One region of the Ferrigenium kumadai genome, then DNA from elsewhere that is predicted to be linked to it. Evidence: predicted binding sites of a transcription regulator. Region 1 holds the regulator's gene; each other region holds the start of a gene.

Region 1 (10,134 bases):
GCATCAGACCTGCCGCCTGCAACACCTCGTGTTTGGCGGCATCGCCATACACCACACTCTCCCCTGCGGCCGCCGCTTCACGCACGCGGCGCGAATCGAGATCGAGTGCGATGAAGCTCAGCCCTTCCTCCTCCAGAAACCGCCCCAGCGACTGCCCGCTGCGACCATAGCCGCACAGGATGACGTGCCCGCTGCTCGACATGCTCCGAATGGCGATCTGATGAAGCTGCATCGCACGGCTGGTCCATTCCGCGGCAGAAAAACGGCGTGCGATCGCCTCGCCGTGCTGGATCAGGAAAGGCGCGGCCAGCATGGACAACAGCATCGCCGCCAGGGTGATCTGCATGGCCTCACCGCCGAGCAACTGCGCCCCGTCCGCCAGCGTCAGCAGCACGAAGCCGAACTCGCCCGCTTGCGCCAGGCCGATCGCGCTGCGCAGGGCCACCCCCCAATCGCCCTCGAATACCCGCGCCAGCAACGCCACCACTATCGCCTTGAGCAGGATCAGGCCCAGCAATGCCAGCAGTATCCAGCCGAAGTCGGCCACGACCGCCCCCAGGTTCAGCTTCATGCCGATGGTGACGAAGAACAAACCCAGCAGTACATCGCGGAATGGCTTGATGTCCTCTTCCACCTGGTAGCGGTATTCGGTTTCGGAGATCAGCATGCCCGCCACGAACGCGCCCAGCGCCAGCGACAGTCCCGCCATCTCGGTGAAATACGCCAGTCCCAGCGTGATGAGCAGCACGTTGAGCATGAAGAGCTCGGAGGACTTTTGCTGCGCCACCACATGGAACCAGCGGCGCATGATGTGCTGCCCCACGAACAGCAACAGGAACAATACCAGTATCGCCTTCAGCGTCGCATAGGCGAGCGTGGAAGAAAGGGCGGAGGCACTGGACGCCAACGCCGGAATGATGATCAGCAGCGGCACCACGGCCAGATCCTGAAACAGCAGCACGCCCATCATCTGCTGCCCGTAGGGCAGATTCAGCTCGGCGCGCTCGACCAGCATCTTGCTGACGATCGCGGTCGAGGACATCGCCAGCACGCCGCCAAGAGCCAATCCCGTGCGCCAATCCAGCCCGAACAGTGCGGCCACCGCCATGACCAGCAGGATGGTCACCACCACTTGTGCGCCGCCCAGTCCGAACACCGTGCGCTTCATCGCCCGCAACCGTGTCAGGCTGAATTCCAGCCCGATGCTGAACATCAGGAACACCACGCCGAATTCCGCCAGATGCCGGGTCCCCGGCGCATCCGGTATCCAAGCCAGCGCGTGCGGTCCGATCAGGATGCCGACCGCGAGGTAGCCCAGCATCACCGGCAAATGCAGGATGCGGCACAGCACCACCACCAGCACAGCGGTTGCAAGCAGAATGAGGACGAGTGAAAGGGCGCTATCCATCTATCAAGTGCGTTGTATATGTTGGCCCCCGATAATGCCGCAAGTTGCATGGTTTGCAAAATTTTGCGCTGATATAATCCCTTTCCATGAACAAGCACATTTCCGCCGCGCCGCGTGCGCTCGACCTCGCCCGCGAAGTTTTGAACATCGAAGCAGCCGCCGTACAGGCGTTAAGCACCCGCCTCGACGAAAAATTCCTGCATGCGCTGGACCTCATCCTCAGTTGCGAAGGCCGCGTCATCGTCAGCGGCATGGGCAAGTCCGGGCACATCGCGCGCAAGATCGCCGCGACCATGGCCAGCACCGGCACCCCCGCCTACTTTGTGCATCCGGGCGAGGCCAGCCACGGCGACCTCGGCATGATCACCGACGAAGATGTCATCATCGCGCTGTCCTATTCCGGCGAAAGCCAGGAACTGATGACCATCGTGCCCGTGATCAAACGCCAGGGCGCGAAACTCATCAGCATGACCGGCAATCCGAAATCGAGCCTGGCACTGGCGGCCGACGTGCACCTCGACGCGCACGTGGACAAGGAAGCCTGCCCGATGGGACTAGCTCCCACCACCAGCACCACCGCGACACTGGCGCTGGGCGATGCGCTGGCGATGGCACTGCTGGATGCCAAGGGGTTCGGCAAAGAGGATTTCGCGCGATCGCATCCCGGCGGCAGCCTGGGAAGGCGCCTGCTCACCCATGTGCGCGACATCATGCGCAGCGGCGAACGCGTGCCGATGGTGCGTGAGAACGCGATGCTGGGCGATGCGATCCTGGAGATCTCGAAAAAGGGCGTGGGCATGACCGCGATCGTGGACGACCAGGAACGCGTGCTGGGCATCTATACCGACGGCGACTTGCGCCGCACGCTGGAAAAGAGACTGGATTTCGGCACCACCCCGGTGCGCAGCGTGATGTCCGCCAACCCGCGCTGCATCGGGCCGGACAACCTCGCCGCCGAAGCGGTGCAGATGATGGAGCAGTACAACATCAGCCAGATGCTGGTGGTGGACGAGAAAAACAGGCTGGTCGGAGCATTGAACATGCACGACCTGTTACATGCAAAAGTTATTTAGGGGAAAACCATGATGTTGAGCCGCGCAAAACTGATTCGCCTGATGGCCTTCGATGTGGATGGCGTCATGACCGACGGCGGGCTGTACCTGTCCGACTCCGGCGAGGAATTCAAACGCTTCAATTCGCTCGACGGCCACGGCATCAAGATGCTGCGCGCCAGCGGCGTGGAAGTCGCCATCATCACCGGCCGCACTTCTCGTTGCGTCGAGTTGCGCGCCCATAACCTCGGCATCACCCACGTTTACCAGGGCGTGGAGCGCAAGCTGGACGCGATGCTCGACCTGCTCAACAAGCTCAAGCTGTCGCGCGATGCCGCCGCTTACATGGGCGATGATGTGGTGGATCTGTGCGTGATGCGCCATGTCGGCCTGTCGATCTGCGTACCGGAATCCCCGCGTCTGGTGCGCGAACATTCCGACTACGTCACGCAACTCGGCGGCGGTCGCGGTGCGGTACGCGAAGCCTGCGAGATGATCATGTCGGCGCAGGGTACGCTGGACGCACAATTGGCCACTTACTTGAAATGACCCTCGTCTCCCGCGCCCGCTACTGGCTGCCGCTGCTGCCGCTGCTGGGGTTGCTGGGTGTCACCTACTGGCTGAACCTGCAAGTTAAGCCCGAGGCCGCGAAACCGGATAGCGGCAAGCGCCACGATCCCGACGCCATCATGGAAAACTTTTCCGCCGTGAAATTCAACGTACAGGGCGCGACGCGCTTCATCATGGCTGCAAAGAAGATGCAGCACTATCCTGACGACGACAGCACCACGCTGGAAGTGCCGCGCCTGACCACGCTGTCCGCAGATCGCCCGGCGATCCACGTCATCGCCAAGCGCGGCACCGTCTCGAAACGCGGTGATGAGGTCTTCCTGTACGATGATGTCGAGGTTCTGCGCGAGGCCAGCGCCGACCGGGAGGAACTCACCCTGCAAACCGAATTTCTGCATGTTGTCCCGGACCGGGACTGGGCAGACACCGGCCGCCCGGTCACCATCGTCGATGCGCACAACACCATACATGCGATCGGGCTGGAAATGGACAACAATGCACGCACCCTGAAACTGTTATCGCAGGTAAGAAGCGAACATGTACCGACCCCTAAGTAAACTGACGCTCACCCTTCTGCTGTTGCTTATTGCACCGGCCTGTTTCGCCGAACGCGCCGACCGCGACAAGCCGGTGCACATTGAAGCAGACCAGGTGCTGGTGGACGACGCACAGCAGATCAGCACCTTCATCGGCAACGTGCAAATGACCCAGGGCACGATGGTGATCCGCGGCGACAAGATCATCGTCGTGCAGGACAACGAGGGCTTCAAGCACGGCACGGCTTACGGCAAGACCGCCAGCTTCCGGCAAAAGCGCGAGGGGCTGGATGAGTACGTGGAAGGCTACGGCGAACGCATCGAGTACGACACGCGCGCCGAGACTGTGGACTTCTACGTGAAGGCGCGCGTCAAGCGCAACCTCGACGAGGTGCGCGGCGAGCACATCACCTACAACCAGAAGACCGATATCTTCCAGGTGAACAGCAGCGATGCTTCATCCGCGAGCACCCCACCCAAGCGGGTGCGGGCGATATTGCAACCCAAACCCAAGGATGGCGCGGCCAAACCACCCGCGCCCGATGCGCTGCCCATCAAACCGAGCGAATCGATCTCCCCGACGGAAGAATAGACATGAGCGAATTGCGCGCAGTTGGCCTGAAGAAAAAATACGGTTCTCGCATCGTGGTGCACGATGCCTCGTTATCACTGAACAGCGGTGAAGTCGTCGGCCTGCTTGGCCCGAACGGTGCGGGCAAGACCACTTCGTTCTACATGATCGTCGGATTGGTCGCTGCCGACGGCGGGGATATCTTCATCGACGGGCAGAACATCACCCATCTGCCTATCCACCGCCGCGCACGCCTGGGGGTGGGCTACCTGCCGCAGGAAGCCTCGATCTTCCGCCGCATGACCGTGGCGCAGAACATCCAGGCGGTGCTGGAACTGCAGGGATTGTCCGACGACGACCTCCAGAACCGCCTGGAAGAATTGCTGGAAGACCTGCACATCACCCATATCCGCGACAACCCCGCCATCAGCCTGTCCGGCGGCGAGCGGCGGCGCGTCGAGATCGCCCGCGCCCTCGCAACCGATCCGCGCTTCATCCTGCTCGACGAACCGTTCGCCGGCGTGGATCCCATCGCCGTACTGGACATCCAGAAGATCATCCGCTTCCTCAAGGAGCGCAACATCGGCGTGCTGATCACCGACCACAACGTGCGCGAAACGCTGGGTATCTGCGACCGCGCCTACATCATCAATGCCGGCGCAGTGATGGCCGAAGGCAAGCCGGATGAAATCATCTATAATGAGGGCGTGAGGAAAGTATATCTGGGTGAACATTTCAAGCTGTAATAGAAAATGAAGCCCGGAAAAAAACACCAGGCATGAAGGCATCTCTCCAACTCAGGCTGTCCCAGCAACTGACGCTTACCCCGCAGTTGCAACAGGCTATCCGTTTGCTGCAGCTCTCCACGCAGGACATCCACCAGGAAGTCGCCCGCATGCTGGACGAAAACCCCTTGCTGGAAGCGGCAGAGGAACCCGCATCGGCCATCTATTCCCCCGGCACCTCATCTATGGAATCGCGCGGCAGCGCAAGCAACGACGAGGATGGCACATCGTCTCGCGACGAGCGCGATGTGGACGGTCTGGCCAGCGAACCCGCCGAGTGGAGCAGCAGGACTGCGCGCAGCGCCGACGACGAAGACGACAGCTACCCGGAACAGGCCGCTGAACAGGCCAGCCTGCGCGAACATCTGCACAATCAACTGACCACCAGTTCACTGGACGAACGCGACCGCAAGGTGGTCAGCCTGCTGATCGATGCGCTGGACGAGAACGGTTACCTGGTACAGGACCTGGCCGAACTTGCCGAACTGTTGCCCGCCGAACTGGCGATCTCTCTGGATGACCTGGAGACCGCACTGGTGCAATTGCAGCACCTCGACCAGCCCGGGCTGGGAGCGCGCAACCTGGGCGAATGCCTCGCGCTGCAGCTCAAGGCGCTGCCGGAAGATACGCCGCAACGCGACCTGTCGATCAGCCTGGTGAGCCGACATCTCGACCTGCTCGCCGCCCACGATTTCGCCAGGATCAAGAAGCTGCTGCGCTGCTCAGATGACCAGTTGCGCAGCGCACAGCACCTGATCATCGGGCTCAACCCGAAGCCGGGCGCGGAATTCGACCAGAGTGTCGCGGACTACGTGGTCCCGGACGTGATCGTGGAGAAGCACAAGAACCAGTGGCGCGCCCGCCTCAACACGGAAGCGATGCCCAAACTGCGCATCAACCAGATCTACGCCAACATCCTGCAGCAGCGCGACGACAAGAACGCCTCGCAGCTCGCCACCCAGCTGCAGGAAGCGAAGTGGCTGATCAAGAACCTGCAACAGCGTTTCGAGACCATCTTGCGCGTGGCTCAGGCCATCGTGGATCGGCAGACCAACTTTCTCGAGCACGGCGAGATCGGCATGCGCCCGCTGGTGCTGCGCGAGATCGCCGAGGCGCTCGACCTGCACGAGTCGACCGTCTCGCGCAGCACCACGCAGAAATTCATGCTGACGCCGCGCGGCATCTACGAATTCAAGCATTTCTTTGGCAGCGGACTGGCCACGGAAAGCGGCGGCACCTGTTCTTCCACCGCAATACGCGAACTGATCAAACAAATGGTCAGCGCGGAAGACCGGCGCAAACCGCTTACCGACAGCCGCATGTCGGAAATTTTGGCACAGCAGGGCATCGTAGTCGCCCGGCGTACCATAGCAAAGTACCGGGAAGCGCTGCACATACTCCCGGTGAACCTCCGTAAATCACTCTAAAAGGAGCATGACATGAACCTCCATCTCACCGGACACCATCTGGAAATCACCCCCGCCATCCGCGAATATGCGACCGGCAAGTTCGGCAAGATCAAACGTCATTTTGACAATGTGATTGACGTGAACATCATCCTTTCCGTTGAAAAACTGAAGCAGAAAGCGGAAGCCACCGTGCACATCAGCGGCAAGGACGTGTTCGTCGAGTGCGAGGATGAGAACTTGTACGCCGCGATCGACGCGCTGGTGGATAAGCTGGACCGCCAGGTGCTGAAGCACAAGGAAAAAGTGTCCGACCGTCGTCACGACGATACCGGCAAACACGCAGCGGCAGAAGCAGCAGAATAATTAATCACGGGCGGCAGCAATGCCGCCCCTTTTTTATCCGGCCTGACAATGAACCTGATCAGCAAAATTCTGCTGCCCGACAATATCCTGTTGGACACCGAATCCACCAGCAAGAAGCGCGTGTTCGAACGCGTTGGCTTGCTGTTCGAGAACAATCAGCAGATCGCGCGCAGCCAGGTGTTCGACAGCCTGTTCGCACGCGAGAAGCTCGGCTCCACCGGCCTGGGGCAAGGCGTGGCCATCCCGCACGGGCGCATCGCCAAACTGCGCGACGCCACCGCCGCATTCGTCAAGACCAGCCACCCGATCCCGTTCGACTCGCCGGACGGCCAGCCGGTGAACCTGATCTTCGTGCTGCTGGTACCGGAGCGCGCCACCGACCTGCACCTGCAGATCCTAGGTGAACTGGCGCAGATGTTCAGCGACAGCCAGTTCCGCAACCGCCTGAGCGAATGCGAAGATACCGCGAGCATCCACCAGTTATTCTACGATTGGAAGGGATCCTGATATGTCCGAAGTCAACATCCGGCAGCTGTTCGAAGACAAACAGGCGCGGCTCGAGCTGAGCCACGTGGCCGGTGCTGACGGCAACGACCGCATCATCACTGAAGAGGCTGTCAACGCTTCCAACAACGGCCTGATCGGCCACCTCAACCTGATCCACCCGAACTGGGTGCAGGTGTTAAGCCAGACAGAGCTGGATTACCTGCGGGCGCTGAGCGCGGAACAGCTAGCCGATGCGTTCCGGCAGATCGAGCAAAGCGGCTCGACCTGTCTGATCGTGGCCGGCACCAAGGACATTCCATCCGAACTGGTCGCCTTCGCCGACCGCTCGCGCATCCCGCTGTTCAAGTCGCCCAAGCCCAGCGTGCACCTGATGTGGCTGATCCGCCACTACCTCGCCAAGGAACTGGCCGAATCGACCACACGCCACGGCGTGTTCCTCGATGTGCTCGGCGTCGGTGTGATGATCACCGGCGAGAGCGCGGTGGGCAAGAGCGAGCTGGGACTGGAACTCATCACGCGCGGCAACGGCCTGGTCGCCGACGACATCGTCGAGCTGCACCGCATCGCGCCGGACACGCTGGAAGGCCGCTGCCCGGAACTGCTGCGCGACTTCCTCGAAGTGCGCGGACTGGGCGTGCTGAATATCCGCACCATGTTCGGCGAGACCGCGGTGCGGCGCAAGAAGAGTCTGAAACTCATCGTCCACCTGCACCGCCCGCCCGGCGGCGACCTGTCGCAGATGGAGCGTCTGCCGCTCAACGCCACATTCCAGGAGATCCTCGGCGTGAACATCAGCACGGTGAAGATCCCCGTGGTCGCGGGGCGCAACCTCGCGGTGCTGGTCGAAGCCGCGGCACGCAATTTCGTGCTGCAGCAGCGCGGTATCGACAGCATGCAGGAATTCATCACGCGGCACGACCAGATGCTGCTGGAGGACTAGCGTGCAGTTATTCCTCATCAGCGGGCTGTCCGGCTCCGGCAAGAGTGTCGCGCTGAAGACTCTGGAAGATGCGGGCTTCTATTGCGTCGACAACCTGCCCGCCGAATTGCTCTCCAACCTGGTAGACCAGCTTCTGCCGGCGGGTTATCAGAACATCGCGGTCAGTGTGGACGTGCGCAACGCCCACAGCGTGCAGATTCTGCCTTCGCTGCTGATGCAGCTCATGCAAAAAGACCTGGCGGTGCATGTGCTGTACCTGAATGCGCGGACCGACACGCTGGTGAAGCGCTTTTCCGAAACGCGCCGCCTGCATCCGCTCAGCGACGGCGTGCGCACCCTGCCGGAGTGTGTCGCCTACGAGCGGGAACTGCTCGCCGAGATCAGCGACATCGGCCACCACATCGACACCAGCGACCTCAACGCCAATGCGCTGCGCGCCTGGATCAAACAGTTCATCCAGGTGGACCGCGCGCGGCTGACGCTGCTGTTCGAATCGTTCGGTTTCAAGCACGGCATCCCGCTGGATGCCGACCTGATGTTCGACGTGCGTTGCCTGCCCAATCCCTATTACAGCGAGAACCTGCGTCCGCTCACCGGACGCGATGCGCCGGTGATCGAATTCCTCGAGAACATCGAGGCGGCTCAGCGGATGTTCGGCGACATCCGCGATTTCGTTGCTCGCTGGCTGCCCTGCTACATCGTCGACAACCGCAGCTACCTCACCGTCGCCATCGGCTGCACCGGCGGCCAGCATCGCTCGGTGTATTTCGCCGAAAGGCTCGCGCGCCACTTCGAGGGGCAGCAGCAGGTGCTGGTGCGCCATCGTGAACTCGCATGAGTCCCTGCGCGCGGCCATCCTGCCGCACCTCAAGCCTGGTGACTGGCTGACGCTGCTGATCGGCAGCGCTTGTGTCATCCTGCTCGCGCTCAACCTTTGGAGCGGCGACCTCGCCGACCGAGCCATCATCCGCAGCGGCGGCAAGATCTTCCGCGAAGTACCGTTGTCGCACGACCAGCAGATCGAAGTCCCCGGCCCGCTTGGCACCAGCATCATCACCATAGAGAAACGCCGCGCGCGCATCAGCTCAGACCCCAGCCCGCGACAGTACTGCGTGCGCCAGGGCTGGCTGCAACAGTCCGGCGAGATCGCCATCTGCCTGCCGAATGAAGTCAGCGTCGAACTGGCGGGAAGCCAAAAGAAATATGACAGCCTCAACTACTGAGAAGCAGGAATCAGGATACGGGATACGGGATACAGGCGGGCAGCCCCGCATCCCGGATCCTGCATCCCGGATCCTGCTGAACACCACCGCCGAAGACCACCAGGTCGCGCGCATGGCGGCCGTGGCGCTCGGCCTCACCCTGCTCGAGAACGCCATCCCCTCGCCGCTGCCCGGCGTGAAGCCGGGGCTGGCGAACATCGTCACGCTGATCGTGCTGGCGCGTTATGGCTGGCGCATCGCGGCCTGGGTGTCGCTGCTGCGCGTGGTGGCGGGCAGCCTGTTGTTCGGCAACTTCCTCGCCCCCGGTTTCTTCCTCAGCCTGTCCGGCGCGGTGCTGAGCCTGCTCGTGCTGGCCGCGGCGCAGTACCTGCCCAAGCGCTGGTTCGGCCCCGTCAGCCACAGCATCTACGCCGCCTTCGCCCACATCGCCGGGCAGATGGCCGTGGTGTACCTGTGGCTGATCCCGCACGCGGGCATTGCCTACCTCATCCCCATCTTCGCCGCCGCCGCGCTGATGTTCGGCACGGTGAACGGATTGATCGCGGCGAGATTCATGGATAATGACGGCAAACAGAATTTGGGATCGCAACCATGAAAACGATTACGCTCGCCTTCACCGGCGCCTCCGGTCTGCCCTATGGCATGCGCCTGCTCGAATGCCTGTTGCAAGGCGGACAACGCGTGCATCTGGTGTATTCGCAAGCTGCGCAGATCGTCGCCAAGCAGGAACTGGACTTCACGCTGCCGAGCCGCCCGCAGGACGCGGAACA
Region 2 (10,134 bases), 690 kb from region 1:
AGTTGCGCGCCGTTGCGCCTGGCCGTGATCTCGAGATCCTCCAGATCGCCGATGGCGACTTGCGCTGCCGCCACATCGTTGAGGATGTTGGCGCGCGTTGGCGCAACAGCGGCTACCACTTCGCAGCCCATCTCCGTCACCAGCCGCGCATAGCCATAAAGCAGGTCGGGATCGGCAGCGATGGCAATGCGCGCGAAACCCAGCATGAAGTGCGCGTCGACCATCGCATCCTGCAACTGCGCGCGCTGGCGCTCGATCTTCTCCGGAACCGGCTTGCCGCTGATCTCCGACAGCGCAATGACGAAACTATCCGCCGCATCCAGTCCCATCAAACTGTCGAAGCGGAAATCCGGCACGCCGGTACGTTCCTTGAGCAAATCCGCCGCCTCGAACATCGAGTTTCCAAGCACCAGCGTGGCGATGGATTCGCCCATGCTGGAAATGTCGCTGACCGGTGTGCCGCCCACGGTGAGCGGACTGCTCTCCATCTCGGTGAGGTGGCCGTCGAGCGAATCGCCGATATCCGGCAATACTAAAGGACGTAAGCCAAAAGCCTCGACAATCTCCTTGATATGTTCGACATCGCCCGGCGTGAGGAAGGACCCGGCAAGCACGTTGACCTGCTTCTTGCGTTTGCCGACGACATTGCTGGTTTTCGGCAGCATGACTTCGATCACCGCCTTCACCGCCAGCGCATAGCCGCTTTCCAGGCAGCCGGTGAAATCCGGCGTATTCACCGGCACCACAGGGATGTGCGCGAACTCGGGATGTGCGGCGTAGAACTCCTTCACCAGCCGCTTGATGTCGGTGCCCTGCGTCTCCGACAGGCCCGTGGTGGGCAATCCGATCATCGCGGGCTTGTTCTTCTCGCATATGGTCGCAAGTCCCAGGATGACGTTTTCGTCCGCACTCATCACCGTGGAGACCTGATCCATCGCCGTGGTCTGCAGCGGGATGGGCTCACGGAAGTGGCGCACGAAATACACCTTGCCGAAGGCAGTGCAGCCCTGCGAACCGTGCATCATCGGGATAGCGCGGTGGATGCCGAGGAAGGCGAGCGATGCGCCGACCGGCTGGCTGGCCTTGAGCGGATTCACCGCGAGCGCTTTGTTGCGTTTCAGGAGCTCGGCCATGTCATGCTCCCAATGCGGTGCCCGGCACCGAAGTCTTCGCCCACGGCGCGGGCTTGCGCACCGCCTGCCAGACCGGTGATTCCAGCGTCAGCGCGAGCTGGCGCGCGAGTTCCAGCATTCCGCTGTAGCCCTCGTAGCCGAATTCGCGTTCCTGGTTGATGTCGAGGAAAGGGATACGCGCCTTCAGCGCGGTGTACATGTTGCGGCCGCCCGCGATCAGCATGTCGGCCTGGTATTCCTTCACTGCGCCGAGCAGCGCCTTGGCGCTGCCGTCGGTGATCATGCGGGTCTTGTCGCCCATGATCTCGCGGATGCGCGCCTTGTCTTCTTCGGTGGATTTGTTGGTGCCGGTGGCGACCACTTCCAGACCCAGGTTCTGCAACGCGGAAACGATGGACCACGACTTCACGCCGCCGGTGTAGAGCAGCACACGTTTACCGCGCAGACGCTCGCGCCACGGTTCGAGCACGGCGTTGATGCTCGCCTCTTCGCGTGCGATCAAAGCTTCGGTGCGTTCGGTCAATGACGGGTCGTTGAGCAGTTTTGCGAATTCGCGGAACGCCATTGAGGTGTCCGTTACGCCGTAGAAGCTGCCTTCGAAGAATGGGATGCCATAGTCCGTCTTCAGCTTGCGTGCGACGTTGAGCAGCGCCTTGGCGCACACTACCATGTTGGCCTCGGCGCGGTGCATGGTCTGAACTTCGCGGAAGCGCGCGTCTCCGGACAAGGTGCACAGGATGCGCAGGCCGAGTTCGTCGAACAGCGGCAGCACGTTCCAGAACTCGCCAGCGATGTTGTATTCGCCGATCAGATTTACGTCGTGCACGGTGATGCCGGGACGTTGCGATTCGTCGGGGACTGGCAACGGCTCCGCCGTGCCCACCACATGCCTGAACATTGCATCGCCCGCGATGCGGTTGCCGAGATTCTTGGTTCCGTAAAAACCGGCACAATCCACCGGCACCACCGGCACGCCGAAGCGCGCAGCAGCTTCCTTGCACACCGCGCCGATATCGTCGCCGATCAAAGCGGGCACGCAGGTGTTGTAGACGAACACGGCGGAAGGCGAATAGCTCTCCACCGCCTGCTTCACCGCATGGAACAGCCTCTTCTCGCTGCGCCCCATGATGACATCCTGCTCGGTGAGGTCGGTGGTCATGCCGATGCGGTACAAGGCCCCAACACCAGATGAAGAATCTACGGAAGAGCGCGTGCCGCGGTTATCCCACGAACTGCCCGCGCAGGCGATGGGGCCGTGCACGATATGCGCCACATCGGCGATGGGCAGCAACGCGATCTGCGCGCCGTCGAACGAACAGCCGCCCGCCGTCGCGCCCGGCTTGGGGCGCGCGCAGCCGGATTTCGATTTTTCGTTATGCGTGCAGGACGGCTCGTTGAGCAGTTCGGCGATGTCCTTGGCTTGCATGGCATTCACTCATGAGATTGACACCCTCTCATTCGCAAATGCCGTGCCAAGGACAGCAGGTTGATTTCAATAGGATTTGTTCTGAACCAGCTTGTAGCAAACCCGACAAAAGCTACAACATGACCTTGGTTCCGAGTTCGACTACCTGGTTGGGAGGAAGATTGAAAAAGCTCGCTGCACCTTCAGACTGGCGTGTCATCCACGAAAAAAGCGCGCAGCGCCATGCAGGCATGCCGCCGGGACCGTCAGCGACATTCGAGCGGGCGATAAAGAAGGTAGTGGCCATCGGCTCAAGCTCGATGCCGTAATCCCCTATCCTGCTCAATGCATCAGGAATGTCGACTTCCTGCCTGAAACCATAGTGCAAGGCGACGTTGTACATGCCGTGAGCCAGGCGTTCAACTTTCAGGCGCTGTTCCGGCTCGATATAGGGCACATCGGCGGTGACGACGTGCAGGAATAACGTCTGCTCGTGCAGCACCTTGAAGTGCTTGAGATTGTGAAACAATGCACTGGGCACCACGGCAGGATCGGCAGTCAGATAGATCGCAGTGCCCGCGACGCGAGGTACGTCAGGCTGTGTTCCGGCGATGAAGGCCGACATTGGGATATCGAGCTTGCGCCGTTGTTCGGCGACCAGCGTGCTGCCGCGCTTCCATGTCGAAAGCAGGACAAATAGCACCAGACCGAGCGCCAGTGGCATCCAGCCACCGCTGACGACCTTGGTCAGATTTGAACCGAAGAACAACAATTCCAGCAGGGCGAATACCGCCAATGCTGCCAGCAACAGCAGCCGCGCACGTCCTTGAAGCTTCAACGTGACGAAGATGGACAGTAGCGTGGTGATGATCATGGTGCCGGACACTGCAATGCCGTAAGCCGCCGCCAAGGCGCCGGAGGAACCAAACTCCAGCACCAGGATAATCACGCCGACCAGCATCATCCAGTTCACGGCGGGAATATATATCTGGCCGCGCTGTGCATCGGATGTGTGCTGAATGAACAGGCGCGGCAGGTAGCCCATACGCATGGCTTGCAGCGTCATCGAATAGGCTCCCGAGATGGTAGCCTGCGAGGCGATCACCGTGGCGGCGGTGGCCAGCGCGACCAATGGCAGCATGAACCAGTCCGGTGCCAGCAGGTAGAACGGGTTCTGGATCGCATCCGCCGAGCGCAGCACCAGTGCACCTTGGCCGAAATAGTTAATGAGCAGCGCCGGGCAGACCAGCCCATACCAAGCCAAACGCACCGGCCTTGCGCCGAAGTGGCCCATGTCGGCATACAGCGCCTCGCCGCCGGTAAGCGCGAGGAATACGGCGGATAGCAGCAAAAACATGCCGTACGGATGTTCGATGGCGAAGTCGATGGCGTACACCGGATTGATCGCGCGCAGCACACTCGGCGTTTCCGCGATGCTGACCGTGCCGAGGATACCAAGTGCCGCGAACCACAACAGCGTGACCGGCCCGAATAACCTGCCCACGCTGCCGGTGCCGCGGCGCTGGATGAAAAACAGCCCGGTGAGTACGCCGATAGTGACGGGAAGAATGAGTTTCTCCAGCGTCGGTGCGGCCACGCTAAGGCCCTCGACTGCGGAAAGCACGGAGATCGCCGGGGTAATGAGCGCGTCGCCATAGAACAAGGCGGCGGCGAAGATACCCGCCGTGGCAATAATGAGCTTCCAGCGCGCAGCCCCTTGCGCGGCACGGTTCGCCAATGCGGTCAGCGCCAGCACGCCGCCTTCACCGTTGTTGTCGAACTTGAGCATCACCCACACATATTTGATCGAGATAATCATCGTCATCGCCCAGAACAGTGCGGACAATGCCGCCAGAACGTTGGGCTCGGTAGGAGCCATGCCGTGCGCTCCGGCGAAAGCCTCCTTGAATGCATACAGCGGACTGGTGCCGATGTCGCCGTAGACAACGCCCAGCGCGGCGAGCGCCAAGGCGCCTGTGGCGGTATTGTTCTTTACACTCATTGCATTCTCCTTAGATTTGGAAGCGGTAACCGATGCCGGTCTCGGTCAGGAAATGTTCGGGTTGCGCCGGATCGTCTTCCAGCTTCTGGCGCAAATGACTTACGTAGATACGCAGGTAATGGTTGCTCTCGCTGTGGGCACTGCCCCATACCGCACGCAGCAGATGCCGATAGGTAAGCACTTTGCCGGGATCGGCCAGCATGGCGAGCAGCAGCCGATATTCGATGGGAGTGAGATGGACAGGAATGCCGCTACGCGTAACGAGACGCCGAGCAAAGTCGACCTCGATCTTGCCAAAACGGAATTGCAATTGCGGCTGAGCGCTATTTTCCGGGTTGCGGCGCAACTGGGCGCGCACCCGCGCCAATAGTTCGCCGTTGGAGAATGGCTTGGTCAGATAATCGTCTGCTCCCGCATCCAGCGCATGAATCTTCTCGCCTTCTGCCGACCTCGCGGACAGCACCAGCACGGGTGCCTGTGATTGTGCGCGCAGTTCGCGGATGAAACCAACACCGTCACCGTCCGGCAGGCCAAGGTCGAGGATGACTAGTTGCGGCACCGCCTCGTGTAATAGTTGCATGCCCTGTGCCTGCGAGCCGCTTTCCAGCACACGGTAGCCCTCGCGCTCCAGAGCGGCACGCACCAAGCGTCGTATCTGCACCTCGTCCTCGATCAACAGGATGACGGCGTCACTCATCCCCATCCTCCGGTTCGATCGCGGGTGGTTCGCCCAGCGGCAGTGTGAAGGTCACGCAGATGCCATTCTCGTTATTGCTGGCGCGTATCGTACCGCCATGCGCTTCCACGATGCTGCGACAGATGGCGAGTCCCAGCCCGATACCCGGAACATTCGACTCAGCATCGCCGCGCTCGAACAGCTCGAACATCCTGTCCAGGTTGCCGGGTGGAAAACGCGAGCCATCATTGCATACCGAAATGGCGGCTTGCCCGTCAGCGGTACTTGCGCTGATGCGGATGGCCGATCCTGGCGGCGCATATTTGGCCGCATTCTCCAGCAGGTTGCACAACACGCGTTCCATCAAGATAGCGTCGAACTTCAGCAGGGGCAGGTCTGGCGGCAATGTCACCTGTACCGGGTGCTGTTGCAGCGCCAGCCCCAACAGCTTGATGCTGGCACCGACCACCTCCTCCAATGGCTGCCATTCCGGGTTGAGCCGGAGATCACCAGCACGCAGTTTCGCCATGTCGAGCAAGTTGGACACCATACCGTTCAAGCGCAGGGTCTGTTCGCGCATCGCTTCTGCCGTTTCTCGCACATCAGGCGGTAATGGCTGTTGTGCCAGCGCGTCGCTCATCCCGTAGAGCACGGTGAGTGGTGTACGGATATCATGCGATAGCGCGGAGAGGATGCTGCTGCGCAGGCGTTCGTCGGTCATTTGCAACTGCGCGCGCTGCGCCACATCGACGAAGTGCAGGCGTTCTACGGCAGTGGCCACCAGTGCGGCGATGGCCTCGAACAATGGTCGGCGAGCATCAAGCGCATCGAGCGACGTTACACCGGCATCGATGGCGAGCACGCCGCGCACATATGTCGTTCCATGCAATGGCAGAAACAGCCAGTAGCGAGAATCGTCCAGCAAAGTGCGCGTTTCGACTCGCTGCAAGGCAGCAAACGCCGCAATCGTTTGCAAAGTCGAATCCAGACGATGAGCAGATTCGACAGGCTTCAGTACATCGTTATGGCTCATCAACAGGACACCGCAACAAGCCTGCGAGTCGTGCAAAAAGTCGCGCGTGGCAATGGCGAGCTGTTCCAGCGAGGTCGCCCCCGAAAGACGACTGGCAAGCTCATACAGCGCATGGGATTGTTGCTCACGCTCGAGCGCAGCCTCTTTCTCGCGTTGCAGCATCAAGGTCAGGTTGCCGATGATGAGCGCCACCACCAGCATGACTGCAAGCGTGACAACATATTGCACATCGCCGACGGTAAAAGTGTAGCGCGGGTGGATGAAGAAGAAATCGAGCAGCGCCGTGCTTGATAAGGAGGTCGCAATGGCTGCGCCGCGCCCTGCCCGCGCCGCCACGACGGCCACCGCAAGCAAGTACAGCATCGCGGTATTGGCGGGATCGAGAAAGTCGCGCCAGGGCCAGGCCAGCAGGGTCGGCAGCGCGCAGGCCGAGACCACCCACAGGCTGCGGGTAGCAAAGCTGCGCGGCTGTAACCTGTCCGCAAGAGGTATGACTGACTTCATGCGGCCGGATTATTCCAGCCCCGGCATAAAAATGTTGTAAAGAAATTCTGCAGCGCAGCGTGTCACACCGAGTACGGCGCTGCCACCCAGCTCTTCACCAATACTGCCTCAGTCTCTGGCAGATAGCTGAACCCCGCATCGAGGTCGCGCGCCGCGGCGTAGGCGATCTTGGGCGGGGTGAAGGTTCCCGCGACGAGGTGGAAGTACCACGCAGACGGATAGCCCGCGGCACGATCGAAGGCCTGGAATTGCGCAGACAGTTCCACGCCGGAAAGCTCGATATTCCACTGGAACGGCTTGAGTTCGCGCGCGTGGCGCGACACCAGCGAGACGGAGGTCACCGGGTTGCGGTAACGGTCCTGGTGTTCGCGCAGCGCGACGATCCAGTGGTCGCTGAAATGGCCGCGTGCTGCCGCGCTGCTGTGCGACCATTCGGACAACATGCGCGGCAGCTCGGATTTTCGCCCGTCGCCGAATGACGCCCTGGCGACGGCCTGACGCACGTCGATCAGCCTGCGGAACTGGTAGCGCGGCGCGCCGACCGGTTGCGCCTCCAACACATCCGGCGCGATCGGCTCGATCAATCCCTGCAAATCGTCCGGGGGATTGCCGGCATCGAGCAGATTCCTGTCCAGCACCTCCTGCAATTCTTCGATTTCGAGCTGCAGGAAGTCCGCGGGCGCGGGGCCGTAGGCCGCGACAAAATAGTGTGTGCGTCCGGTGTGGCGCGTGACCAGCAGCCCCTTGTCCGCCTGGCGTTCGACCAGCTCGTGCATGTCGCCACCGCAATCGTCGAGTTCGGACTGTGCCCACTGCTCCAGACTGTCTGCGACGCGCCTGCCATCCGCCGCCATGACACCCCCGGGACGGTACCAGCCGCCGCGGTTCAGCGCGTAATGGAAGGTGATGCCGGGGCGGATGCGGTTGGCGACCTCCAGCAGCGCAGCATGATGCGGACGCGGCGGAATGTCCCCGATAGCGGCGGCAAGGTTGTTCAGCGTGGTATTGTCAGGCGTGTGTGTGCTCATCAGTCTTGCCTCGTGTCGTTATTCGTCCCCTAGCAGGAATCCGCCCAGCCGCCGTCGCACCGCGGCGCGCACGTCGGATTCGGCATCATCCACCAATTCGGCGATGGCTTCCAGCGGCGCGCTCTGCGCGGCCTGAAGGCGCACCAGCCAGTCTTCGTCGTGCAGCATCTGCACCGCATCCTCAGGCAGCATGCGCTCGGCGACGATGCATCGCACCTCCGCGTCCGCATCCTGGGCCATGAACTGCAACGCAAACGGCGGCAGCCGGCGCGCCACTTCCTTGCGCACTTCGCGCTCGGGGTCATGCGCCATGCGCGGCAGCTGGCCGTGAGGCAGGCGCTTCGCCGCCGTCAGCCGCACCAGATAATCGTCGTCGCCGATCAGCTCGCCCAGCCGCTCCGGAGCGATGCGGTTCGCGACCGTCATGCGCACCTCGCGGTCTTCGTCGCGCAAATAAACGTCCAGCTCGCCGATGGGCAGGCGGCTCGCCACCACGCGGCGTACCACCTCGTCCCTGTCGCGCGGCATCTGCCGCAACGCATCCAGCGGCGCGTAACGCGTGGCGATGGCGCGCCGTTCCCAGAAGGGGTCGTGCAGGCATTCCTGCGCGAACTGCGGATTGCGCCGCAAGAAACGGTCTATCTGCCGGCCGCTCTGCGCAATCAGGCACACATCGCCCGGCTCACACTTTCCTTCCGCCAGCAGCGCGCGATGAGGACAGGCCGAGCAATCGGCCAGCACGACCTCGTTCAATGGCGTCGCCCCGGAATGACGTTCCGACATATTCAAACCCTTCAATTCCTGCTCCGCTGAAAATCATGCAAGGAATGAGCAACCAACGTGCCACTTTGCAGGGCATGACGCAAAGCCAGCGGCGACGGGATACAAGGTCGAATGGGAAAATCGGCGCGTGGAGTTTTGTCGCGATTGCGACAAAATGAAGCGTATCAATCCGACAGCATCTTGCGCAGCACCGTCATGTGCGAAGGCTCGAAGCCGAGCCTGCGATAGAAATCCAGCGCGGCCCGGTTGTCGCGGTCGGCCAGCAGGGTGACGCGCGTCATACCCTCCTCCCGCGCCCACGCAAGCACATGCTCGACCAGTTGCCGCCCCAGCCCGCTGCCGCGATGTTCGCGAGATACGATCACGTCTTCCAGCAGCAGCACGCGCCCGCCTTCCGCCGTGCTGACGGTAATCAGTGCATTCGCCATGCCAGCCACCTGGCCGGCTACGCGCAGCACGAACAGCCGACCCAGCGCCGGATTGTCGAGAATGAGCCGCAGGCCGCGCAGTTGCTTGTCTCGTTCGGGCTGGAAATCGCTTTCCAGCGCGAACAGCTCGGCGAGCAGGTCGGCCAGGTGCGGCAGGTCTTCGGCAGTAGCAAAGTCGATGTTCATATCATCCATAAGTCGACAACTGTAGGAGCGTGCCTTGCACGCGACCAGGGAGAGAGGTCGCGTGCAAGGCACGCTCCTACTTCAGGTTAATGCGACACTCTTCACCTGTGCACAAACATACATCCCCGCGACCAGGCCAAGATGGTCGCGCGAGCGGCGGGTGATGCGAGACAGCAGCATCTGCGACTCGCCCACATTCATGCGCACCATCACCTTGTCCGGCCCCTCGTCGCGTATCTCTTCGATGCGCGCGTTCAGGATGTTGTTGATGCTGGTGCCTTCCGGCACTTGCGTGGCGATGCTCACGTCGCGCGCCAGCACGCGGGCACGTACTCGGGTGCCGAAGGGTTGATCCACCTTGCCCACCCACAGATGCCCGCCGGGAAAGTCCAGCCGCGACAGGTGGTAGGCCTCATCGTGCTGCGCCACCGCCGCCTCGACTACAGCGCCCGCATCGTCGAAATGCGCAGTGGGCAGATCGAGCCGCGCGAGCGTCTCGCCGAGCGCACCGCTGGCGATGACCGTTCCTTTCTCCAGCAGCACCAGATGGTCGGCCAGCCGCGCCACTTCGTCCAGCGCGTGGCTGACGTAGAGCACGGGAATGTTCAGCTCGCGGTGCAGACGTTCCAGATACGGCAATATCTCCTGCTTGCTGGCGGTGTCGAGCGCGGACAGCGGCTCGTCCATCAGCAGGACGCGCGGGCTGGTGAGCAGCGCGCGGCCGATGGCGACGCGCTGGCGTTCGCCGCCGGAAAGTTGCGCCGGGTCGCCGCGCTCGATGAGCCGGCTCAGGCCCAGCCACTCCACCACCTGTTCCAGCGGCACTCTGCGTTCGGCAACTGGAATCCGTTTGTAGCCGTATTCCAGATTGGCGCGCACCGATAGGTGCGGGAACAGGCTGGCTTCCTGGAACACATAGCCCAGCGGCCGCTGGTGGACCGGCATAAAGGTCGTGT
Region 3 (10,134 bases), 680 kb from region 1:
ACCTTCCTGCTGGCGCAGATGATCCACGGCAACGGCTTCCTGGCGGCCTTCGTCGCCGGTCTGCTCGCCAACTACAACCATGGCAAGGAATACTTCCACAAGACCCTGCACACCATGGAGATCAAGATCGAGAGTATCGCCAAGCCCACCATCTTCATGATGGTCGGTCCTTTCGTCTCGCTGGGTAACCTGTGGGAGACCGCCGTGCTCGGGCTGCTGGTGTCGCTCGCCTTCATTCTCATCGCCCGCCCCGTGGCCGTCCTGCTCTCCATGCTGCCCACCAACCTCAGCATCAAGGACAAACTCTTCTTGAGCGCGGTGCGCGAGACGGGAGTCATCCCGGTGGTGCTGGCCGTCATCACCGTCGCGCAGTTCCCGGAAATGACGCAGCTCATGCCGCTGACCGCCTGGGTCGTCATCTGGACACTGACCCTGCTCCCGGCAATCACGCCGTGGTGGTCAAGAAAACTCGGTATCGTGAAATAAGCGGAAGGGCGCAATGCCTGCGGGTGTCGCGCCAGGGTGGAACAGCGATGCTGCCCCATTAGTTTCCTGTAGGGTGGGCACGTATTCTGTGCCCACGCTGTTGGGTATTCCGCGTGGGCGCGACAGCGTGCCCACCTTTCAATACGCCGCCATCCCCACCTCATACAACCCGCCAATCACCGCGTATTCCTCTTCCCCTCGCAGCATGTCCGGCAGCAGCCGGGTGTAATAGGCGATCTTGCTCAGCGGCACTTCGGCGGTGAGCAGGTAGTCTCCGAATTCGTCGGCGCGTTCTTTATTGGCGGTGAAGGAGCTCAGGCTGTTGAGCAGCACCACGCGGCGCTTGCCGTCCAGTTGCGCCAGCGTCTCGTGGTCGTCCATGCGGTTCACGCCGCGGTATAGAGTGAGGTGCATCTTGCCTGGATGCGATCGTGCGAGTTCGTACTGGCAATAGGTGTAGAGCAGGTCGAGCTGCGCTTCGAGCGCATTGGTTCCATACAGGCCGGCGGAGCGCATCTCCAGGTAGCGGCGGTAGGTGTCGTCCGAGAAGTCGCGTATCGGCCCGCCGTGGTAGCGCTGCAACAGGCCGAAGCGCGATTCCACCCAGCCCTTCATCACCGCGCCTTCGCGCCCGTCCGCATCGAATGCCCAGCCGCGCACCATCCTCAGGTAATCCGCCCGGCTGCGGTCCAGCGTGGAGTCGGCGGTAAAACCGGCCTGTTCCGGCTGGCCCAGGAAGAACGAGGCGTTCATGTGCAGCATGAAGGCATGTGCGCGCTCCTTTACGTCGTCGAGTTTATCCAGCAGTTCGAACAGGCCGCGATGCAGTTCCTTCACGCCGTCGAGTTCGAGCGCTACGGGCGCGTGCTGGAAGGTGAGGCTGCCGAGGATGGCGGCGGGCAGGTTGCAACGGTTGATCGGCAGGCGCGCGGACTTCGGCAGCGGGATCGCCGGGGCACCGGACGTTGTCGGCACTCCTACAAAGCCGATTTCTTTGTCGCGTTCCCCATCCGCTTTTGCGCTTGAGGTGGAATGATTTTCCGTTTGCATTTCAATGTGTTGAGTGGCGTGGCGCGGACTGGCATGGAGCTTGCGGAAGTAGGGGGGCGAGCGACAGTTTTCAATCGCGATTCAAATTCAGCAACCTCTAAGGAGACTAACATGGCACTGCGTCAATGCGCAATTTACGGGAAGGGCGGTATCGGTAAATCGACTACCACCCAGAATCTGGTGGCGGCTCTGGCCGAAGCCGGCAAGAAGGTAATGATCGTCGGCTGCGATCCGAAGGCTGACTCCACTCGCCTGATCCTGCACTCCAAGGCACAGAACTCCGTGATGGAACTGGCGGCCGAAGCGGGCAGCGTGGAAGACCTGGAACTCGAAGATGTGCTGTCGGTTGGTTTCGGCGGCGTGAAGTGCGTCGAGTCCGGTGGTCCTGAGCCTGGCGTCGGCTGCGCCGGCCGCGGCGTGATCACCGCCATCAACTTCCTCGAAGAAGAAGGTGCGTACGACGACGAACTCGACTTCGTGTTCTACGACGTGCTGGGTGACGTGGTGTGCGGCGGTTTCGCGATGCCGATCCGCGAGAACAAGGCGCAGGAGATCTACATCGTTTGCTCCGGCGAAATGATGGCGATGTACGCCGCCAACAACATTGCCAAGGGCATCGTGAAGTATGCGAACTCCGGCGGCGTGCGTCTGGCCGGCCTGATCTGCAACAGCCGTAATACCGACCGCGAAGACGAGCTGATCATCGCGCTGGCCGAGCGCCTGGGCACCCAGATGATCCACTTCGTGCCGCGCGACAACGCTGTGCAGCACGCCGAGATCCGCCGCATGACCGTGATCGAATACGACCCGAAGGCGAAGCAGGCCGACGAGTACCGCGCTCTGGCTCGCAAGGTGGTGGACAACAAGAAGTTCGTTATCCCCACTCCGATCACCATGGACGAGTTGGAAGAACTGTTGATGGAGTTCGGCATCATGGAAGCGGAAGACGAATCCATCATCGGCAAGGCTGCTGCCGCAGCCTGATAGCAAGGTGTTAAGGACGGCGGGCCGTTGGTTGTTGGGTACGGCCCGCCATCCTTACCGAGACTAAACCTGATAGACGTCTCCACATATTGGTGGGTCGTCAAAGGAGAACGAAATGTCTGCATTGACACGCGAAGAGACCGAAGCCCTCATCCAGGAGGTGCTCGAGGTCTATCCCGAGAAAGCGAAGAAAGACCGCGCCAAGCATCTGGCGGTCAACGATCAATCCATCGAACAGTCCAAGAAGTGCATCACCTCCAACCGCAAATCGTTGCCGGGCGTGATGACCATTCGCGGCTGCGCCTACGCCGGTTCCAAGGGCGTGGTGTGGGGCCCGATCAAGGACATGATCCACATTTCCCACGGCCCGGTCGGCTGCGGCCAGTATTCCCGCGCCGGTCGCCGTAACTACTACGTCGGTACCACCGGCGTGAACACATTCGGCACGATGAACTTCACTTCCGACTTCCAGGAAAAGGACATCGTGTTCGGCGGCGACAAGAAGCTCGCCAAGCTGATCGGTGAGATCGAGACCCTGTTCCCGCTGAACAAAGGTATCTCGGTGCAGTCCGAGTGCCCGATCGGCCTGATCGGCGACGACATCGAGGCGGTGTCGAAGAAGGCGGCCAAGGAGATCAACAAGCCGGTCGTGCCGGTGCGCTGCGAAGGTTTCCGCGGCGTGTCGCAATCGCTCGGCCACCACATCGCCAACGACGCGATCCGCGACTGGGTGCTGGGCAACCGCGACGGCCAGGCGTTCGAGTCTACTCCGTATGACGTGACCATCATCGGCGACTACAACATCGGCGGCGACGCCTGGGCGACGCGCACCATCCTGGAAGACATGGGACTGCGCGTGATCGCGCAATGGTCCGGCGACGGCACCATCGCCGAGATGGAGAACACCCCGAAGGCCAAGCTGAACCTGCTGCACTGCTACCGCTCGATGAACTATATCAGCCGTCACATGGAAGAGAAGTACGGCATCCCGTACATGGAATACAACTTCTTCGGTCCGACCAAGATCGAGGCATCCATTCGCGAGATCGCCAGTTTCTTCGACGACAAGATCAAGGCGAATGCAGAGAAGGTCATCGCCAAGTACAAGCCGATCATGCAGGGCATCATCGACAAGTACAAGCCGCGCCTGCAAGGAAAGCGCGTGATGCTGTACGTCGGCGGCCTGCGTCCGCGCCACATCATCGGCGCTTACGAAGATCTGGGCATGGAAGTGGTCGGCACCGGTTACGAGTTCGCGCACAACGATGACTACGACCGCACCATCAAGGAGATGGGCAACTCGACTCTGCTGTACGACGACGTCACCGGCTTCGAGTTCGAAGAGTTCGTGAAGCGCGTCAAGCCCGACCTGGTCGGCTCCGGCATCAAGGAAAAGTTCATCTTCCAGAAGATGGGCATCCCTTTCCGCCAGATGCACAGCTGGGACTATTCCGGCCCGTATCACGGCTACGACGGCTTCGCCATCTTCGCCCGCGACATGGATATGACCTTGAACAACCCGTGCTGGAGCAAGTTGGCCGCCCCGTGGTTGAAACAGTCTGAACCGGTCGCCGAGAAGGTCGCTGCGTAAGTAATTGGGGACGGCGCCCGTCGCCGTCCAAAAATCAATCTGTGCCGGCATCTGCAAATTGGCAGTGCGGCTAAGGAGATAAACATGCAACAAGTCGATGACATCAAACCTTGTTATCCGCTGTTCCGTCAGGACGAGTACAAGGAAACGCTGAAAAACAAACAGGCGCTGTTCGAAGAGCGTCACGATTCCGCGAAGATCGAAGAGACCTTCAAGTGGACCACCACGATGGAATACCGCGAGCTGAACTTCAAGCGCGAGGCCCTGACCGTGAACCCGGCCAAGGCATGCCAACCGCTGGGCGCTGTGCTGTGCGCGCTGGGGTTCGAGAAGACCCTGCCGTATGTGCACGGTTCGCAGGGCTGCGTGGCTTACTTCCGTTCCTACTTCAACCGTCACTTCCGCGAGCCGGTCTCCTGTGTCTCCGACTCCATGACCGAAGACGCAGCCGTGTTCGGCGGCCAGAAGAACATGATCGACGGCCTGGAGAACGCCAAGGCGCTGTACAAGCCGGACATGATCGCCGTAAGCACCACCTGCATGGCGGAAGTCATCGGCGACGACCTGAACGCCTTCATCCGCAACACCAAGAAGGCAGGCAACATCCCCGAGGACTATCCGGTCCCGTTTGCGCACACACCGTCTTTCGTGGGCTCGCATGTCACCGGCTGGGACAACATGTTCGAAGGGGTCATCCGCTACTTCACCCTGAACAGCATGGACGACAAGGTGCCGGGCAAGAACGGCAAGATCAACATCGTTCCCGGTTTCGAGACCTACCTCGGCAACTACCGCGTGATGCACCGCATGCTGGGCGAGATGGGCGTGGACTACACCCTGTTGAGCGACCCGACCGAAGTGCTGGATACTCCGGCCGACGGCCAGTTCCGCATGTATGCAGGCGGAACCACTCAGGAACAAGTGAAGGATGCGCCTAACGCTGCCACCACTTTCCTGTTGCAACCGATGCAACTCGACAAGACCAAGAAGTATGTCGAGACCACATGGAAGCATGAAGTGCCGAAGCTCAGCATCCCGATGGGCCTGGATTGGACCGACGAGTTTCTGATGAAGGTCGCGGAGGTCACCGGCAAGGAGATTCCCGCATCGCTGGCGCTGGAGCGTGGCCGTCTGGTCGACATGATGACCGATAGCCACACCTGGCTGCACGGCAAGAAGATCAGCCTGTACGGCGATCCCGACTTCACGCTGGGCATGACCAAGTTCCTCACCGAGTTGGGCATCGAGCCGCTGCACGTGCTGTGCAACAACGGCGGCAAGAAGTGGGAGAAGGCCATGCGCAAGATGCTGGACGAGACCCCTTACGGCAAGAACACCCAGCTGTTCGCGGGCGCTGATCTGTGGCACTTCCGTTCGCTGGTGCTGACCGAGAAGCCTGATTTCATGATCGGCAACAGCTACGCCAAGTTCATCCAGCGCGACACGCTGGCCAAGGGCAAGGAGTTCGAAGTTCCGCTGATCCGCATCGGCTTCCCGATCTTCGACCGTCACCACCTGCATCGCTCGACGACCCTGGGTTACGAAGGCGCCATGCAAGTGCTGACCACTATCGTGAACGCGGTACTGGAACGTCTGGACGAAGAGACCAGAGGCATGGGAACGACCGACTACAACCACGACCTGGTTCGTTAAGGCAGGAGCCGGGATACGGGATACGGGATACAGGGACGCTGCCCTGTATCCCGACTCCTGACTCCTGAATCCTGCAATTCCAAAGGAATTGCAAATGGCAAACATCATGATCCGTCGCGACAGCAAGGGCAGTTATCAGTTCTACCTGCCCAAGCGCGATCTCGAGGACACCATCGTTTCGATGGAGTTCGATACCCAGGAGAAATGGGGGGGAGAGATCAAGCTAAACAACGGCGGGACTTATTACATCGAGCCTCAAGTCGCGCCTGCGCGATTGCCTTATTCGGTGCGCGCCAAGCGCCTCGATGCGGCGGAATAAACGAAAAGGAGAATCATCATGGCAATGAAGATCAATGCAGATTTGTGCACCTCCTGCGGTGATTGCGAACCGGAATGCCCTACGGCTTCCATTAGCACGAAGAAGGGCATGTACGTCATCAACGCAAGCGAATGTACCGAGTGCGACGGTGAATACGACAAGCCGCAATGCGTGAAGATCTGCCCGATCAAGGGTTGCATCACACAGATCGCAGCGTAATCCCTGAAGGCTATTGTAGGAGCACGCCCTGCGTGCGATCACATTCCGTTCGCGAGCATGTCTCGCTCCTACAGGCTGAACGAACAAGAGGTAATCATGACCACTGCCGCCGTCATCACCAAACCCGCCGCCCTGCGCATCGCACTGGCCGCCCGCGTCCTCTCGGAAGTGGACACCGGCGCACTGGTGGCGAAGCTGGGCAATCAATTAGGCTTGCCGATCACCGAAGAGAAACTCGCCAAGGTGACCGTGGCTGACCTCAAACTCATCCTTTCCGGCGAAGAGACCGTCGAGCCGGACGTGGACGGTGCTTCCATCAAACTTGCCGTGCGCCACCTGTGGGGCGAATCCGGCGACGCTGAGAACTTGCCGCCGCTGGACGTTTACTCCGATGGCGACCTGCCCGGCAGCCTGCGTGTGGCCGTGGCCTCCAACACCGAAGAGAACCTCGACGGCCATTTCGGCTCATGCCCGCGCTTCCTCGTCTACCAAGTCGGGCGCAACGACATCCGCCTCATCGACGCGCGTTCCACCCTCATCTCCGACGATGCGGAAGACAAGAACGTCGCGCGTGCCGAACTCATCAACGACTGCCAGATCGTCTATGTACAGTCCATCGGCGGTCCCGCCGCAGCCAAGGCCGTGCGCGCCAACGTCCATCCCGTGAAAGTGCCGGAAGGCGGCAAGGCGCGCGCCACCCTGCAACGCCTGCAGGCCGTGCTTGATGCGCCGCCGCCCTGGCTGGCCAAGATCCTCGGCGTGGAAGCGAAGTCGCTAAGCCGGTTCACCGAGGCAGAAGAAGAGTAATCAAATGCTCACCGAAGAAACACTGGAACGGATCGCCAATGCTGCGGCCGCACTGCGCGAATTGAACGAAGATGCGCTGGCCGGTTTGAAACAGATATGGCCGGACCTGCGCTTCACTTTCTGCAGCGACGACGACATGCCCGCCCGGATGCCGCCCGCGCTGCAGCGCAATAAATTCAACCTCTACCTGGTGGGCGGTGGCGAACACTGCCTTAGTTTGACCACCGACCCGCTGCAAGCCATTGGCGTGGTACTGGCGTGGGTGGATGGAGAGGATTAGTTTTCCGGGTGGTTCGGAAAACGATAACGGGCACATCTGTGCCCGTTTTGTTTTAGTAATGCCGCTCAACCATAACGTATGTTCAGCTGGCCGCGATCAGGGCCATGCCAGTGCGGGCGAAGCCCAGTGTGGCGGGAATTCCGGCATTCGGCGCGACTGCGTTATAGCGCGAAGGTTGTAACGATTGTCCCAATTTGTTGGTAAGCCAACAAAACAGGGGCTTGGGCGCGACCGGACCGACATGTCGACGGAGTTGCCGAATTCAGCAGCAGCGTAGGGAAGGTGGCTGAAATGTCCAGGGTGGCATCGCTTTTGCTCATCGTTGTGGGGGCAAGGTTATAACGCGTGAGGTCATCATGGTGCTATCGGTCGCAGAAAAAACAGAAACCAGTGTCATTCCCAAGCTGAAGTTTTCCAGGGGGCGGCGCTGGGATCATCTGGAGTTGCTGGAGCGCATCGACGCGACCGGCTCCATCTCGGCGGCGTCGAATGCGATGGGAATGAGCTACAAGACGGCCTGGGAAGCGGTGGAGGCGATCAACAACCTGTCCGAACACCCGCTGGTGGAACGCAAGACTGGCGGACAGAAGGGCGGGGGCACGACGCTGACTGTTTATGGCCGCCGGGTGGTGGGGGCGTATCGCCGCCTGGAGCAGGAGCGCGAGCAAGTCCTCAAGACGTTAGGCCGCATCATGGATGACTTCGATGAGTACTACCACATGATCAGGAGATTCGACATGAAGACAAGTGCGCGCAACCAGTTTCTGGGCAAAGTGAAAAGCATCAAGCTGGGACAGATCAACGCGGAGGTGGTGATGGACATTGGCGGCGACACGCTCGCGGCGGTGATCACCAACGAGAGCGTGGAACATCTGGGTCTGAAGGTCGGTTCGGAAGCCTATGCGATGGTGAAAGCACCCTGGGTGATCGTGACTACTTCGGACGGCTTTCGGACCAGTGCGCGCAACGAGCTGCACGGCACCGTGGTGCGCTGCAATGAAGGAGCGATCAACGGCGAGGTCATCATCGAACTGGCGGGCGGCAAGAGTGTCGCGGCCATCGTGACAAACGACAGCATCAAATCGCTGGGGCTCAAAGAGGGGGTAAAGGCATGCGCGCTGATCAAGGCGTCGCATGTGATTCTGGCCGTGAACGCATAAGGAGATGGAAATGAAATCGGGCATGATGCGGTTGTTGGGCGCGTTGCTGTTCGGCGCATCGATGCAAGCGGCGAATGCGGGCGAAGTGAGTGCGGCGGTGGCGGCGAATTTCACCGAGCCGATGGAGCGGATCGTCAAGCTGTTCCAGGCGGAGAGCGGGCATACGGTCAGAGTCAGCCTGGGCTCCACCGGAAAGTTTTATTCGCAGATACAGAACGGCGCACCATTCGATGTGCTGGTCGCTGCGGATGAGAAAATGCCGCTACGTCTCGAGAAAGAAGGCTTGGCGGTGGAAGGCTCGCGCTTTGTTTATGCCGTCGGCAAGCTGGCGCTGTGGAGTGCGCAGCCCGGTTTGGTGGATGGCAAAGGCGCGATATTGCGCAAGGGCAATTACAACAAACTCGCTATCGGCGACTCCAAGCTGGCGAGTTATGGAACGGCAGCGAAGGAAGCATTGGAAGAGTTTGGGTTGTGGAATGCGGTACAGGGCAAACTGGTGACGGGCGAGAACATCACGCAGACCTACCAGTTTGCGGCCACGGGCAATGCCGATCTCGCCTTCGTCGCGCTGTCGCAGATCGTCAAGGACGGCAAGGTGACGGAAGGTTCATACTGGATTGTGCCTTCGCATCTATATAACCCCATCCGGCAGAGTGCGGTGGAATTGAGTGCTGCGAAAGATAAAGCTGCTATACGTGCATTTCTCGCATTCCTGAAGAGCGAGAAGGCAAAAGCGGTCATCCGCAGTTTTGGCTACGAATTGCCCAAGTAATCATGTCCGGCATCGACCCGCTCGATCTCCAGTCCCTTTGGCTCACGCTCAAACTGGCGAGTGTCACGACGCTGATTCTGCTGTGTGTGGCCACACCGCTAGCATGGTGGTTGGCGCATAACCGTCGTTGGTACAAAGGGCCGGTCGCGGCAGTAGTGGCCCTGCCGCTGGTGCTGCCGCCGACGGTGTTGGGTTTTTATCTGTTGTTGTTGATGGGGCCGCAGGGCGCGGTGGGAGAGTTGACCCGTGCGCTCGACCTCGGCACCTTGCCGTTCACCTTCACCGGGCTGGTGGTCGGCTCGGTGCTGTTCTCGCTGCCGTTTGCGGTGCATCCGATACAGAACGCGTTCGAGTCCTTAGGCCGGCGTCCGCTGGAAGTGGCGGTGACCTTGCGCGCGGGTGCGTGGGACAGGTTCTTCAGCGTGGCGCTGCCGCTTGCCAAGCCCGGTTTCCTCACCGCGATCATTCTCGCCTTCGCGCATACGGTCGGCGAGTTCGGCGTGGTGCTGATGCTGGGCGGCAACATCCCCGGCGAGACACGAGTGCTCTCGGTAGCGATTTACAGCCATGTCGAGGCGGTCGAATACGGCGCGGCGCATCTGCTCGCGGGCGGCATGGTGCTGTTCTCGTTCGTCGTGTTGCTCGGGTTGTATCTTGCGGGCGGCAAGTCGTGGAAGGGAGGACGATGAACATCGATAACTCATCTCCAGTAGGAGCGTGCCTTGCACGCGACCGCTCTTCCTGTTCGCGTGCAGGGCACGCTCCTACAGTTGGCCAGCAATCCATTGCCGGGATGAATGTCAGGTTTTCCAT

Evidence for each region. Region 1 encodes sigma-54, which starts transcription at its own class of promoters, with help from an activator protein. Its sites were predicted from a motif close to TGGCACNNTTCCTGCT; they were not measured.
Region 2: the regulator sigma-54 is predicted to act here: its motif matches at 8,612-8,627, upstream of FGKAn22_RS05535 (4Fe4S-binding leucine-rich repeat protein).
Region 3: the regulator sigma-54 is predicted to act here: its motif matches at 7,691-7,706, upstream of FGKAn22_RS05510 (TOBE domain-containing protein).

Annotation. Positions count from the first base shown of each region.
Region 1 covers NZ_AP019536.1:451,390-461,523, reverse strand. Annotated here, with positions in the region: gene FGKAn22_RS02130 (monovalent cation:proton antiporter family protein) at 1-1,408, opposite strand, end outside; gene FGKAn22_RS02125 (KpsF/GutQ family sugar-phosphate isomerase) at 1,495-2,481, shown strand; gene FGKAn22_RS02120 (KdsC family phosphatase) at 2,491-3,009, shown strand; gene lptC (LPS export ABC transporter periplasmic protein LptC) at 3,006-3,587, shown strand; gene lptA (lipopolysaccharide transport periplasmic protein LptA) at 3,568-4,158, shown strand; gene lptB (LPS export ABC transporter ATP-binding protein) at 4,161-4,883, shown strand; gene FGKAn22_RS02100 (RNA polymerase factor sigma-54) at 4,916-6,349, shown strand; gene hpf (ribosome hibernation-promoting factor, HPF/YfiA family) at 6,362-6,694, shown strand; gene FGKAn22_RS02090 (PTS sugar transporter subunit IIA) at 6,743-7,201, shown strand; gene hprK (HPr(Ser) kinase/phosphatase) at 7,203-8,141, shown strand; gene rapZ (RNase adapter RapZ) at 8,143-8,979, shown strand; gene FGKAn22_RS02075 (NusG domain II-containing protein) at 8,966-9,364, shown strand; gene FGKAn22_RS02070 (Gx transporter family protein) at 9,345-9,959, shown strand; gene FGKAn22_RS02065 (flavin prenyltransferase UbiX) at 9,956-10,134, shown strand, end outside.
Region 2 covers NZ_AP019536.1:1,145,614-1,155,747, reverse strand. Annotated here, with positions in the region: gene nifN (nitrogenase iron-molybdenum cofactor biosynthesis protein NifN) at 1-1,133, opposite strand, end outside; gene nifE (nitrogenase iron-molybdenum cofactor biosynthesis protein NifE) at 1,135-2,559, opposite strand; gene FGKAn22_RS05555 (potassium transporter Kup) at 2,672-4,540, opposite strand; gene FGKAn22_RS05550 (response regulator) at 4,551-5,237, opposite strand; gene FGKAn22_RS05545 (DUF4118 domain-containing protein) at 5,230-6,753, opposite strand; gene FGKAn22_RS05540 (hypothetical protein) at 6,816-7,781, opposite strand; gene FGKAn22_RS05535 (4Fe4S-binding leucine-rich repeat protein) at 7,800-8,564, opposite strand; gene FGKAn22_RS05530 (GNAT family N-acetyltransferase) at 8,729-9,178, opposite strand; gene modC (molybdenum ABC transporter ATP-binding protein) at 9,260-10,134, opposite strand, start outside.
Region 3 covers NZ_AP019536.1:1,135,313-1,145,446, forward strand. Annotated here, with positions in the region: gene FGKAn22_RS05465 (cation:proton antiporter domain-containing protein) at 1-486, shown strand, start outside; gene FGKAn22_RS05470 (NAD(+)--dinitrogen-reductase ADP-D-ribosyltransferase) at 625-1,461, opposite strand; gene nifH (nitrogenase iron protein) at 1,648-2,520, shown strand; gene nifD (nitrogenase molybdenum-iron protein alpha chain) at 2,636-4,111, shown strand; gene nifK (nitrogenase molybdenum-iron protein subunit beta) at 4,196-5,764, shown strand; gene nifT (putative nitrogen fixation protein NifT) at 5,859-6,083, shown strand; gene FGKAn22_RS05495 (4Fe-4S binding protein) at 6,102-6,302, shown strand; gene FGKAn22_RS05500 (dinitrogenase iron-molybdenum cofactor biosynthesis protein) at 6,399-7,109, shown strand; gene FGKAn22_RS05505 (DUF6129 family protein) at 7,114-7,389, shown strand; gene FGKAn22_RS05510 (TOBE domain-containing protein) at 7,746-8,549, shown strand; gene modA (molybdate ABC transporter substrate-binding protein) at 8,560-9,321, shown strand; gene modB (molybdate ABC transporter permease subunit) at 9,324-10,010, shown strand; gene modC (molybdenum ABC transporter ATP-binding protein) at 10,106-10,134, shown strand, end outside.